DNA from 2 places in the Levilactobacillus suantsaii genome. Region 1 is predicted to be linked to the other one. Evidence: predicted binding sites of a transcription regulator. Region 1 holds the regulator's gene; the other holds the start of a gene.
What was found. The regulator NrdR, encoded in region 1, represses ribonucleotide reductase genes. The targets are predictions, from matches to a motif close to ACACNATATATNGTGT.

Region 1 (6,265 bases):
GGTAGCTTAACCGGAACGTGTAATCCTTGATGTCGAAATCATCGTAAACCTTAACCATTAAGTTCAAGATCTTCTTGAATTCGTCTTGGATTTGGTCTGGCGCCACGAAGGTGTGGCCGTCGTTCAACGTCATTTCCCGAACCCGTTGCAGACCACTCAAAGCACCAGATTTTTCGTACCGGTGCATCATCCCTAATTCAGCAATTCGCAATGGCAACTCACGGTAGGAACGGATGTGGTGGTTGTAAATCTGAATGTGGCTTGGGCAGTTCATTGGCCGTAATTCCAACATTTCGCCATCACCCATGTCCATTGGTGGGAACATGTCGTCGCGGTAGTGGGCCCAGTGACCGGATTGCTTGTAAAGATCCAGGTTAGCTAAGACTGGCGTGTACACGTGTTGGTACCCGTTGGCGACTTCCTTGTCGATGATGTAACGTTCGATGGTCCGCCGAATCGTGGCTCCGTTGGGCATCCAGTAAGGTAAGCCGGCACCGACCTTGGGATCCACGAAGAACAAGTCGAGTTGGTTCCCAATGACCCGGTGGTCGCGTTCACGCGCTTCTTGGCGCTTCTCTAAGTCGGCCTTTAAGTCGGCATCCTTGAAGAAGACCGTCCCGTAAATCCGTTGCAGCATTGGGTTAGAAGACTTGCCTTGCCAGTAAGCCCCGGCAACGGACAAGAGCTTGAAGTGCTTGACGTCACCGGTGTTAGCCAGTTGGGCCCCGTCACTTAAGACTTGGTAATCGCCAATCTTTAAGAAGGGCACTTCGTCACCGGAAACGGCGTTGACTAAGGCCGTGCTGAATGGGTCGTCCTTAACTTGGGCTAAGGCGTCGGCCTTGCTGACGGAGATCCGTTCGATATCCAGCTTGTCCTTGGCTAACTTTTCGATAACCACGGCCAAAGCATCCAGTTCGTCGGCGCTGACTTGTTGGTCATCCTTATCGGTGTCGACGTAAAAGCCATCATCTTCGGCACTCGCAACACCTAACCGAATTGCGGGGAAGTCCTTTTTCAAGGCAATCCGCAGTAAAGCGGCCGCGGTGTTCCGTAAGACCTTTAAACCATCAGCGTCACTCTTGGTCACGATTTCGATCGCACCATCGCCCTTTAATGGGGTCAGGTAGTCCACCAATTCACCGTTGTACTTCGCCGCAACGGCTTTCTTAGCTAAACTGATTGAAATTGACTTGGCAACGTCAGCTGGCGTTGTCCCTTCAGCAAAAACCTGTACCTTGCCGTCTGGGAATTTAATTGAAACATCTGCCATACTATCAGATCTCCCTTTGTTTTTAGGGTGGCCCATAAAAAAAGTCCCCAGTATCCAATAAGGACACTGGGGACGTCAATAACGTGGTTCCACCCGATCTTTTTCACGAGACTCCGCCCCGTGAACTCTAATCGTCGATAACGGGACGGCCCGACCGAAAATTTCCTTTCGGCTGCATCAAGAGCGGTAACCTCACCGGTTGTTTAAGGACGCTTCCAATCAAGGCATCCTCTTCCTGGAAACAAACGCGGTCATGTCGTGTCTCTTGTTAAGCATTTCCTCTTTCAATACGTCTATTGAACCACTCGCCCCTGACGATTGTCAAGGAGAAGTCGTAAATTTATTGTGGCCGGCGGTTGGTGCCTAACATCGTTACTTCCCGCGCTAAAAAGCGAATCCGCTGCATCAATCGTTGGGCCTTCAAGGGTTCGTCGTCCCCACGCGTCGAGATGCGCAGGTGGTCTTTTTCGAGTTGGGCCATCGAGAAATTCGAACTGAAAAAGGTCGGTAACTCCTCTTGCATCCGGTATTCCAAGATGACGCCCAACACGTCGTCGCGAATCCAGGCCGACATGGCGTCGGCCCCAATATCGTCAATCATCAGCACCGGCGCTTTTTTAATGGCGTCCAGTTTATCACCAACACCATCCTTCCCAATGGCGTTTTTCATCTCAACTGCAAAACTGGGAAAGTGCACCAAAGTGGTGGAGTAGCCATCCGTCGCCAGTTGGTGCGCCACGGCGGCCAACAAGTAGGTCTTACCGACACCAAAGTTCCCCGTCAAATACAGGGCTTGGTGGCGTTGGTGGGGGTGGTCTTCGTAACTTTCAATAAAGTCCATCGCCCCCAAAAAGGCTTCCATTCGGGGGCCATCATTGTCGAAATTATCCAGGCGCGCCGCCCGAATACTTTTAGGCATGGCAATTGAGCGGACACGTTGCCGCAACTGTTGAGCCGCCTGCTTTTCTTGGGTGCCCTGGGTCGGCACGTACGCCACGTCTAACAAATGGTCAGCCACAATCAACCGGGGTTCATACCCCGTTGCAAAGATATCTTTGCCGGCTTTGACCTTATCACGTTCCGTTACGAACTCGTAAATTTTCGCCGCCGAACGGGTCAACACGTCGGGGGCCAAGTCAGCTTGGTGCGTCTGAATGAAAGCCGTGACTTCAGGATCTTTGGCAACCTTCGCCATCAACTGTTGATAGTTTTTAGTCAAATTCCGTTGGTTCATCAGGTCCTGGAGGCTCTTACTCACATCTTCCATTTAGGACTCCTCCTTTCCGTGGGGTCGTTGCTTAAAGCGGGCAATCCGCGCTTTTAAGTCCGCCTGTTGTTTAGCGGTTAGCTTGGTAGACGCCGCCTTTTTCGTAATTTCGGGGTTTTGGGCCCAATCCGGTAGGGTCTCGGTCACCCCGGTCCCCTGCCGGTAACTGTTCCGGCGTCGGGTCTTGGCTTGTTGGGTCGTTTGTTTGCGCGTCTGAATCTTGACCACCGCCTGTTCAGGTGTCTGAATAGCGGCTTTACTCCAGTCGTTGGCAATCGTGTCCAACAAATTCTTGTTCAGCGTGGGGCGATCTTCATCGACCAATACATGGTAAATCATCAGGTTTAAAACGCCCTGCGAAAACAGGTGCCGACTCGTCAAATCCTGAACGATTCGTTGCTCGCCATTGGTCACAAAACCACCGGTCTGCTCCTTGATTGAAGCTAAGAAGTCAGTGGGTGTCTTGGACGTCGCCGCTTTCAACAGGTGTTGGTTGTTTTTCGCTTCCGCCGTAGTATCAGCCGCTTGGGCCGGTGCGGCACTGGTGGCCGCACTAGTCGCCGCGGTTGGCGCCAATTGCCCGCGGTGTTGTTGTCCAAATTGCTTCACGATTAGGCGTTTGAACTGCTCTGGGTCGAACTGATTGGTAGCCAGATTGGTGGCTTCCCCAATGAAGCGCGCCATGGTCGGTTCATCCATGCCGTAGGTAGCGTGCTCCGTTAAGAATAACTGCCGGTGCGCCTGCACGGACTGCGGGTCAACGTAGGAGTGCGCCAAGATTTCCCCTAAGAGTTGCAGGTCGAAGTCCGCGGCATTCGTTCCAATTTCCGGCGCCGTCGACTTGGCCGTAGTCAAGCGGTCCCGACTACTGGTGATGGTGTTGGGCAGTTGCTTGAGTTCCCCACCAACCACTTGAAAGACGTCCAAGAAGGTCTTGGTGATGTCTTGTCCTTTGACCGGGGCAGCCGGTTTATTTTGGTTGACCAATTCCTGATAGAAATCATCCCCAACGGCGTCCAACAACTGCACACTCAGCAGGTCATCTTTTAAGAAGTCCACCGGTGCCAACGGTGCGTGCAACGTGTAGTTAAACGTTTGGAGGTCGTTGGTCGTTTCGACCGTGGTCGTCAGTAGTCCGGTCGCTTCCAAACGAATTCGGGCCGCATAAAAATGCGCCAGGTCCACCCCAAGCGTCGCGAGTAACACCGCGTGCCGGTGCAAGTGCGTCCGTTTGGGTAACCAAAAGAGGCCGCTAAACGCCGCAGCGGCTAGCGGCCCGATCACGGGCTGATAGAGTTGGCTCAACGTCTGCCAGCTCTGCTCCGTTAAACGATCGGCCAACCGGACGATAAAACCCGTTTTCGGACTCAGTTGATGCCAAGAATCCTCCATGCCTATTTCGCCTCACTTTGCCCCTTTGAGTGGTGATTTTGATCTTGCTGATCTTTTTTTAACTTATCCTTATCCAAAATATCTTTAAGTTCGTTGAAGAAAACGCCAGTATCCTTGAATTGCCGGTAAACACTGGCAAAGCGGATATAGGCAATTTCGTCGACATCGACTAGGCGGTTCATCACGTATTCGCCAATCACTTGGCTGGAGATCTCGTTGACCCCCAACGCCCGAACCTTATTTTCGACCTCGTCGACAATCTTAGCCATGGCGTCCATCCCCACCGGCCGTTTTTCGGCCGAACGGATGATTCCCCGTAAGATTTTCTCCCGGTTAAATTCTTCGCGTGTCCCGTTTTTCTTGATGACGAGTAACGGGGTCACTTCCACGCGTTCAAACGTCGTGAACCGAAAGCCGCAGCTCTCGCACTCCCGACGACGTCGAATCACGCGGCCATCGTCGGTCGGACGACTATCCACGACCCGGGAGCCATTGTGATGACAGTGCGGACACTGCATAATTGGTCACCTCATTTTTACTTTCACTGGTTAATAGTCACGTCGGTCGAGCCAGGTGCCGACACAACGCGGTTTACTTTTTAGTTGCGTCAAGCCATTTTACCACTTGTTGACGCGTTTGGGTAATGTCACCGTCATTGTCGATGACCACATCGGCCAACGCCACCTTACGGGCAAGCGGCCACTGCCGGTCGATGCGCGCCTGCGCGTCAGCGATTGACAAGTGGTCTCTGGCCATCAACCGCTCACGTTGCCGGGGCAAAGTCGTGGTCACGACCAGAACCCCGTCGACCAACGACTGTAGGTAACCCACCTCAAAAAAAGTGGGGGCATCGATGACCACCAATGGGGCCCGCTGCGCTCGATACGCGGCTAACTGCCGCTTGATTTCTCTTTGAATCAACGGGGTCGTAATGGTGGTCAATCGGGCTAATTCGGCCGGGTCATGAAACACCAATTGTCCAAGTTTGTGCCGGTTCAACGTCTGGTCAGCTTGCAGATAATCCGAACCAAAGGTCGCCACGATTTGGCGTAACCCGGAAGTCCCCGGCGCCACTACGATTCGAGCAATGACATCGGCATCGATGATGGGAATGCCATCCGCCTTAAGCCACGCACTCACGGTCGACTTCCCGGTCGCGATGCCTCCAGTCAACCCCCAGACCTTAGTCATCGGCGATCAGCTCCTCAGCGCCCGGAGGCAATGGTTGGCAGTGCGGACAATAGTGCGTTCCCCGTTGGGCCACTTTAATCTTGACAATGGCGGTCCCACACCGGTCACAGGGTTCGCCCTCTCGACCATAGACGTGCAAGTCGTTTTGGAATTGCCCGGCCTCGCCAAAGGCCGTCGAAAAGGAATGCACGGTGGTGCCATGCCCGGCGATGGCCTTCTTGATTTCGGCAATGATAGCCTCTCGTAAGGTGGCCAATTGCGCATCACTGACCGTATTGACCGGCGTCAACGGGTTGATTTTTGATAACCACAAGACCTCATCGGCGTAAATGTTGCCCAAACCGGCAATCCGGGATTGGTCCAGCAAAAACGGCTTGATGACCTTGCGCGATTTGCTAAAAATCTGGCGCATGTAGTCGAGCGTCAACGTGTCGGCCGTGGGTTCGGGGCCCATCTTAGCTAGCGACGGCATCGCCTCGGCTTCCGTGCCGGTCTTGACCAGCCGCATCCGGCCAAACTTACGGGTATCCGTGTAACGCAACTCCCGGTGATCCTGCAAATAAAAGATCACGTGGGTGTGCTTGGTCACGGGGCTCCCTTCAGGTTGCACGTCGTATTTGCCTTCCATCCGCAAATGCGACACCATGGTCAAATCCCCGCTAAAGCGGAAGAGCAAATACTTGCCCCGCCGGTCGATTTTTTCGATCTTACGGCCAATCAGTTCGGCCGTAAAAACTTCGGCGTCGGGGGTGACCATCTTGGGGTAAAAGACCGCCACGTGGTCAATCTGCGCGCCGCCGACCAGTTCGGTCAACCCCCGGCGGACCGTTTCAACTTCTGGTAATTCTGGCATCTCGTTTACTCCCTTCCGCCTATTTCAAATCAAACCAGGTCGGGCCGTAATGGCTTTCGACATTCAACGGGATTTCCAAATCCACAGCTGAATCCATAATCTTCGGGACCAACTTTTCCAAGGTCGCCATTTCTTCAGCCGGTGCTTCGAAAATCAACTCATCGTGGACTTGGAGCAACATGGTCGCCTGCAGGTCTTTGATGGCATCTTCCATCCGAATCATCGCAATCTTGATGATGTCCGCGGCACTTCCTTGAATCGGTGTGTTCATCGCCGTGCGCTCGGCAAA
Region 2 (6,265 bases), 1.0 Mb from region 1:
CGCCGCGTACTTGCTGTTTCCCGTGCTCCCACTGCTGCTCTTGGCGCCACATCCGGCCAGGGTCAGTAGTGCCAAGGCGGAAAGTCCTAAATAAAGTCCCTTATGTTGCATCTCGCCATCTCCTCAAATAAAAAATCGTCCTCATGTTTTCACATAAGGACGATTACCCGTGGTACCACCTAAGTTCGTGTTGACCTCACAGTCAACACCTCCGTAACTTCTGTTGCCAAAAGTCGGTGACGGTAACGGGTCACAGGTCGGAGCGGTGGCTGGCACCAACCGCTCAGCATGTTAGGCTCATCTTCGTCGTTAAGTTGTAAGCCACCTTCTCAGCTCCCGGTGGTCTCTTGTGCTTAGCGGAAACGACTACTCTTCCTAACCTGGCGTTTTGATATCCGATTTCTAATGTGACTCTAACAATAATCAGATTTAGCTGGTTTGTCAACCTAAATATTCTCACCGAGTCGATTAAAAATGTCACTTCTGGCGGGCATATATAGAAAGAAAAAGAGATTAAAAAATATTAATGTGGACTTATACTTTTCACAGTAAAAAGGGTCATCAGCAGAACCAAAAGGGGGCTGAGCTACTTACCCTAGCCCCCCGTAAAGTGGGTGATTGACTTAGTGGACTAATTTATCCCAGATGACCACCTGGTGAGCGGCCAACGACTTGGGCACGTCGATGATTCGTTGGTTGGAACTGCCCCGAAATTGCAAGGTCAGCTCCTTTTCGGTCTCTAAGAACCGGCCGTCGACTAAGATATCGATCAACGACAATAATTTCAGTTTATCGGCGGAATCTTTCAACAGTTCGTCCCAGTAGTACCCGGACCAAGACCAGATGTCTTTGGTGTGGCCGAACTCCTGGCGCACACGTTCGCAGATGCGAATGGCGACCTGGGTGTTCAAGAAAGGTTCGCCGCCCAAGAGGGTCAAGCCTTGGACATAATCTTGACTGAGGTCCGTGATAATCTGGTCTTCGAGGTCTTGTGAGTAGGGTTGACCGTAGTGGAAATTCTGGGCGGCCACGTTGTAGCAGCCAGGGCAGTGAAACGGGCAGCCGCTAAGGTACAGGCTACACCGGACCCCTTCGCCATCGACGAAGTTAAAGGCCTTATAGTCCGCGACGTACTGCTCACTGAGGTCTCGCGCCAACCATTCGTTGGGCATCGGATTGTTTGGCTTTTTCATAGCGTGCGGCATGTTTGATCATCTCCTGCGACATATTTTTCTTCCGGGACGCGATTTCGACGTGGCGGCCGTGGACCATCGGGCGTTGTTGGGGGTTGCCCAAGTAGCCGCAGGTCCGCTTGACCACGTCACAGGTCTGCGGATCGTGGTTACCGCACTGCGGGCACACGAAGCCGCGGGCGGTTGCCTTGAACTCGCCCTTGAACCCGCACTTGAAGCACTGGTCGATCGCCGTGTTGGTCCCCAAATAACCCACGTGGTCGTAGGCCCAGTCCCAAACGGCTTCCAGTGCCTTGGGGTTCTGGCGCAAGTTCGGGTATTCGCAGTAGTGGATGAAGCCCCCCGACGCGTATTGGGGGTAATCTTCTTCCAGCGCCAATTTGTCGAAAGGCGTTGGGTGTTTGCGGACGTCGTAGTGGAAACTGTTGGTGTAGTATTCCTTGTCGGTCACGTCGGGGATGCGGCCGAACTTTGCGATGTCGTCGCGGCAGAAGGTGTCGGTCAGTGATTCGGCCGGCGTCGAATACAGGCTGTAGTGGTAGCCACTTTCTTGCGCCCAAGCATCACACTTGTCACGCATAGTCTTGACAACCTTTTCGCCAAAGGCCCGGGCCTGCGGGTTGGTTTCCCAGTTGGGGCCAAAGAAGGTGGTGCAGACCTCGTAAATACCGATATAGCCGAGTGAAACGGTGGCCCGTTGGTTTTTGAAGAGTTGGTCGACGTCATCGTCGGCGTTGAGTCGTTTGCCAAAGGCACCGTACGTGTAAAGTAACGGGGCGTTTTGCGGTTTGGCCTGCTTAGTTCGTTCGATGCGGTAGGCCAGCGCCTGGTGGCAGGTGGCCAACCGTTCTTCGAAGATTTCCCAGAAGAGGTCGGAATCACCGTGGGCCGCTAACGCGATGCGTGGCAGATTGATGGTGACCACGCCCAAGTTCATCCGTCCGGAGTTGACCTCGTGGCCGTTAGCGTCGTGCCAACCCTGCAGAAACGAGCGACAACCCATCGGTGTCTTGAAGCTCCCCGTCAGGGCTTTGATTTTGTCGTACATCAACAGGTCTGGGTACATCCGCTTGGTCGAACATTCTAGCGCCAGTTCCTTGATGTCGTAGTTGGGGTCGGTAGGGGCCAGGTTCAGCCCGCGTTTCAACGTAAAAATCAGCTTGGGGAAAATGGCGGTCCGGTGTTCGCGGCCCAAACCGGCGATGCGAATCCTTAGGATAGCGGTTTGAATTTCGCGTTCAATCCAGCTGGTGCCCAGACCGAAGTTGACCGTGGTGAACGGCGTCTGGCCCTGCGATGAATACAGGGTGTTGATTTCGTATTCGAGCGCCTGCATGGCGTCGTAGATGTCTTTTTTGGTCTTGGCCTTGGCGTATGCCTTTTGGCGGTCCGGCGCGACCCACTCGTCGGCGTCCTTAAGGTGTTTGTGGTAGTTCTTTTCGGCGTAGGGGGCCAGCAATTGGTCGACCCGGTTAGCCGAACAGCCGCCGTACTGTAACGACGCCACGTTGGCGATGATCTGCGACATCTGCGCCGTGGCGGTCTGAATCGAGTTGGGCGTTTCGACCTCGGCGTTGCCAATCTTGTAGCCGTTGGCAAACATGCCATCGAAATCGATCAGACAACAGTTAGTTTCCGGGGTGACCGGGGAGTAGTCCAAGTCGTGCCAGTGGATATCGCCGCGTAAATGAGCCTTGGCTACCAGGTCGGGGAGCATTTGGAGGCCCAAGGCGCGGTTAGCTGCACCAGCTTCCAAATCACGTTGGGTGTTGAAGACGTTGCTGTCCTTGTTCGCATTTTCGTGAATCACGTTGGCATCGCGATTGAAGAGTTTTTCAATCCGTGCCTGGACGTTGGTCGCCGCGGCAAAGCGCTGTTGCGCCGCCGTGAAATGGTCGCGGTATTGTTGCGCCGCTTGGGGCAAGTTGAACTGGTCGAACAACGCCATCAACGTGGCTCGTAAGTCGCGGGTGTCCAGATTGGTGGCCGAGCGGTAATGGTCGACTAACGCCTGTTTCAAGGCGTGGCGTTGGTCGACATCGGGTACCAATTTAGTCAGCACAAAATTTAATTTATAGGGATGAAATTTGGTCCGGGCGCCTCCCCGTTTAGTGACCGGTAAGGCACGAAGTTGGTCCAAAACATCCGTTGTCGTCATCTGCATACAATCCCCACTTTTCTGTCCAAAATGGTCACGTCCCCACAAATTGTCGTGGGTTCATGAGCACCTAATACTAGATATGGTAGTCCATTTTACAGAACTTGCCCATCGATTTTGCCACAGGGGTCACAGAATGGTTAGGCAAAGTTCAGACTGATGACCGGGTGAAACTATACAAAAAAGCACCGGGTCAGCGGAAGCGACCACGGTGCGGTGATAGTAAATTTTTGAAGAAATCTTCCATTCCCCAAACCACCTGCGCCTCGGATGATTAGCAGGCAGTAAGGCCCTAAAAGTTAGTCGACGTTTTCCACGTAGGGCACGGGCTTACTGTAGTAGTAGCCCTGGGTCATGGCGGCGTTATACTTTTGGGCCAGCAACTCGTCTTGCTTGCTCTCGACGCCCTCAACGATGAGATCCAGGTGGTAGATATCGGCAATCTTGCGCCAAGTTTTGAGGCTGGCGAGCAAGTCGGCTTGCCGGTTCTGGGCCCGGAAGTTCTGTAGGGCGAACTTGATGCTGTCCATGAAGGGCATGATTTCCTGCGTTCGGGTGCCCCAAGGATTGTCGGTCCCCACGTCGTCGAGACTGAGGTGGATGCCGAAAGCCCGGTAGATGGCCACGAACCGTTGCAGCTCCGTCAGTTGGGGTGCCTCGGTCAGTTCGATGGTCAGATCAAGCCCCGGCACGGCCTTGGTCAGGCCAATCAGGTTACCGATGGTCAGGTCGTTAGTGAATTGTTGCCGGTTTAAGTTGAGCGAAATAGCGGGGTGGTCTTGATGGTCCCGCAAAATCCGCACGATTTCTTGGTAGGACAGGGTCATCTGTTGATCGATGGGGATGGCCGTAAAGTCGGTCGGCGTTACCCAGTAATCTTGCTGGTGCGCGCGCAAAAGAAGTTCGTACCCCATGAGCCGTTGGGTCATGGTATTAACTTGTGGTTGAACAAAAAAGCGATACATCGCAATCAGATCTCCTTTACGGAAGCAAAAATAAGATAGCGCCAATTATACGCCAGCTGGCACATATCGGCTAAATATTTTAACGACCAATTTAATTAAATTGTCACTAATTAACCTGTGTGAACGCTCTTATCGGCGCTTAGAGGTTTAGTTCGTAGGCTAACCGGGCATTGTCTTCGTGGTTAGCGGCCGGTTCGTCAACGTAGATTTTCCCGCGGTGCTGGTAGCCGAAGCTTTCGGCCAGTCCCTGCATCCGCTGATTCAATGCGTGGGTGTCGAGGCGAAAGTTGCGAATTCCTTGTTGGTAGAAGTGACTGATCAGGTTGGACAAAAACAGGCGGCTCAAGTGCTGGCCGGCAAAGTCGGCCCCAATAGCAATGCGGTGAATCGTCATGTAGGGGTCGACCGGGTTGGCCCAGTGGCCCTGGGTAATCTCGTGGTAGTTGGGGTCGTCGGCAACGATGGCTGTCGCGGTGGCCGCCACTTGGCCGTCGACCAGTAACAACCAGCAAGTCTGTGCGGCAATGTCGCGTTTTAACGTGGCCTGGTCCGGATACCCGTCCTGCCATTGCGGGCTGCCGTCCGCTTTTAGCATGGCCTTGGCGTGGTCGATGATGGCCATGATGGCCGGGAGCTCGCTGGGGGTCGCCCGGCGACTATAGGTTAAACTCATAGAGTAAATCCCTCCTAATCAATTGGTTACTTTTAGCCTACCACGTCTGGCGGGATTCGCGGCGTAATTTTAGGGAGCGCTACGACAATTGGTGTTGGGCCGCGGCTAACATCGCCGTCGTTTGGTCGTTGAGCAACGGCGGGAGGTCGGTCAAATCGAAATAGTCGAGTTTAAGCGTCTCAGCGGTGGCCTGCTGAAGCGTGTGGCCGCCAGTTTGGGTGACCAGAAACAAGCGGGAGATGATTTGAGTCACGTCGCCATTGGGATAAACGGTTTGGCCTCGATCGAAGAGGCCGAGGGGGCGGACGATGCTGACACGTAGCCCGCTATCTTCCTGGTATTCCCGAACACAGGCCTGCGCGAAGGTCTCGCCGTATTCTAAGTAACCGCCCGGCAGGCTCCAATTATGCGTGTCGGTCCGCAGATTCAAGAGGACTTGGTGCCGGTCGTTTAGTAAGATACCCGCCGCGGCGTTTAAAATAATGGGCTTATGGCCGACCAAGTCCCGAATTTCGCGAATATAATTTGCCATCGTGACTCACAACCTTTCTTAAAGTTACTTTCAGTTTACCCGCGGGGCCCGAGAAATACAAAGAACCTGTGCAAGGCCGCTTAGGGGGGGCGGTCGCAGAAGCATGACCCACTTTTACAGAGTTGAGACTAGGCAAGCCGTTCAATCTCCGGTACACTCAGACTAAGCATAAAGGAGTGGAATAAAATGACGACACGAGTCACAACGGATCACCCACAAGTTTATTTGGCGGGCCCCTGGTTTAGCGCCGGGGAACCGGAACGCTTAGCCAACTTAGAACATCTGATGGATGAGCTGGGTATCAGCTACTATTCGCCCCGCTTAGACGGTATCGACTTAACGCCCGACGCCACGGACGCCGACCGCAACGCGGTGTTTGCCGACAATACCCAACACTTAGAATCCGCCCAACTGGTTTTAGCGGTGGTCGACGATTTCGATACCGGCACTATCTGGGAAACGGGAATGGCCTTTGGGCGCCAGATCCCGGTGGCGTACTACGCCGAGACCTTGCAGACTGAACAGACCTTTAACGTCATGTTGGCCAAGTCCGGCAAGGCCGTCTTGCAGAATTTAGACCAAGCCAAGGCGTTCTTGCAAGATCCCACGTCCGATGAATTCGCCTATCACGGCGCGATTCGGTAAGGGTAATAAATTAGGCACTAAAAAGAGTCGCGGGCTGAGTTCCGGGGCTTTTTTAGCGTGGCTTTTGCGGGGGCCCCAATGCGGTCGGCACAATGACTA

Region 2: nrdD (anaerobic ribonucleoside-triphosphate reductase) is a predicted target of NrdR. The motif match lies at 3,425-3,440, and genes of this name have one in related genera.

Annotation. Positions count from the first base shown of each region.
Region 1 is NZ_CP059603.1:2,198,460-2,204,724, forward strand. It holds gene thrS (threonine--tRNA ligase) at 1-1,273, opposite strand, end outside; gene dnaI (primosomal protein DnaI) at 1,614-2,540, opposite strand; gene H3M12_RS10245 (replication initiation and membrane attachment family protein) at 2,541-3,932, opposite strand; gene nrdR (transcriptional regulator NrdR) at 3,935-4,450, opposite strand; gene coaE (dephospho-CoA kinase) at 4,524-5,123, opposite strand; gene mutM (bifunctional DNA-formamidopyrimidine glycosylase/DNA-(apurinic or apyrimidinic site) lyase) at 5,116-5,976, opposite strand; gene polA (DNA polymerase I) at 5,996-6,265, opposite strand, start outside.
Region 2 is NZ_CP059603.1:698,346-704,610, reverse strand. It holds gene H3M12_RS03310 (peptide ABC transporter substrate-binding protein) at 1-111, opposite strand, end outside; gene nrdG (anaerobic ribonucleoside-triphosphate reductase activating protein) at 624-1,172, opposite strand; gene nrdD (anaerobic ribonucleoside-triphosphate reductase) at 1,138-3,357, opposite strand; gene H3M12_RS03295 (EAL domain-containing protein) at 3,651-4,316, opposite strand; gene H3M12_RS03290 (GNAT family N-acetyltransferase) at 4,456-4,989, opposite strand; gene H3M12_RS03285 (NUDIX hydrolase) at 5,069-5,521, opposite strand; gene H3M12_RS03280 (nucleoside 2-deoxyribosyltransferase) at 5,708-6,166, shown strand.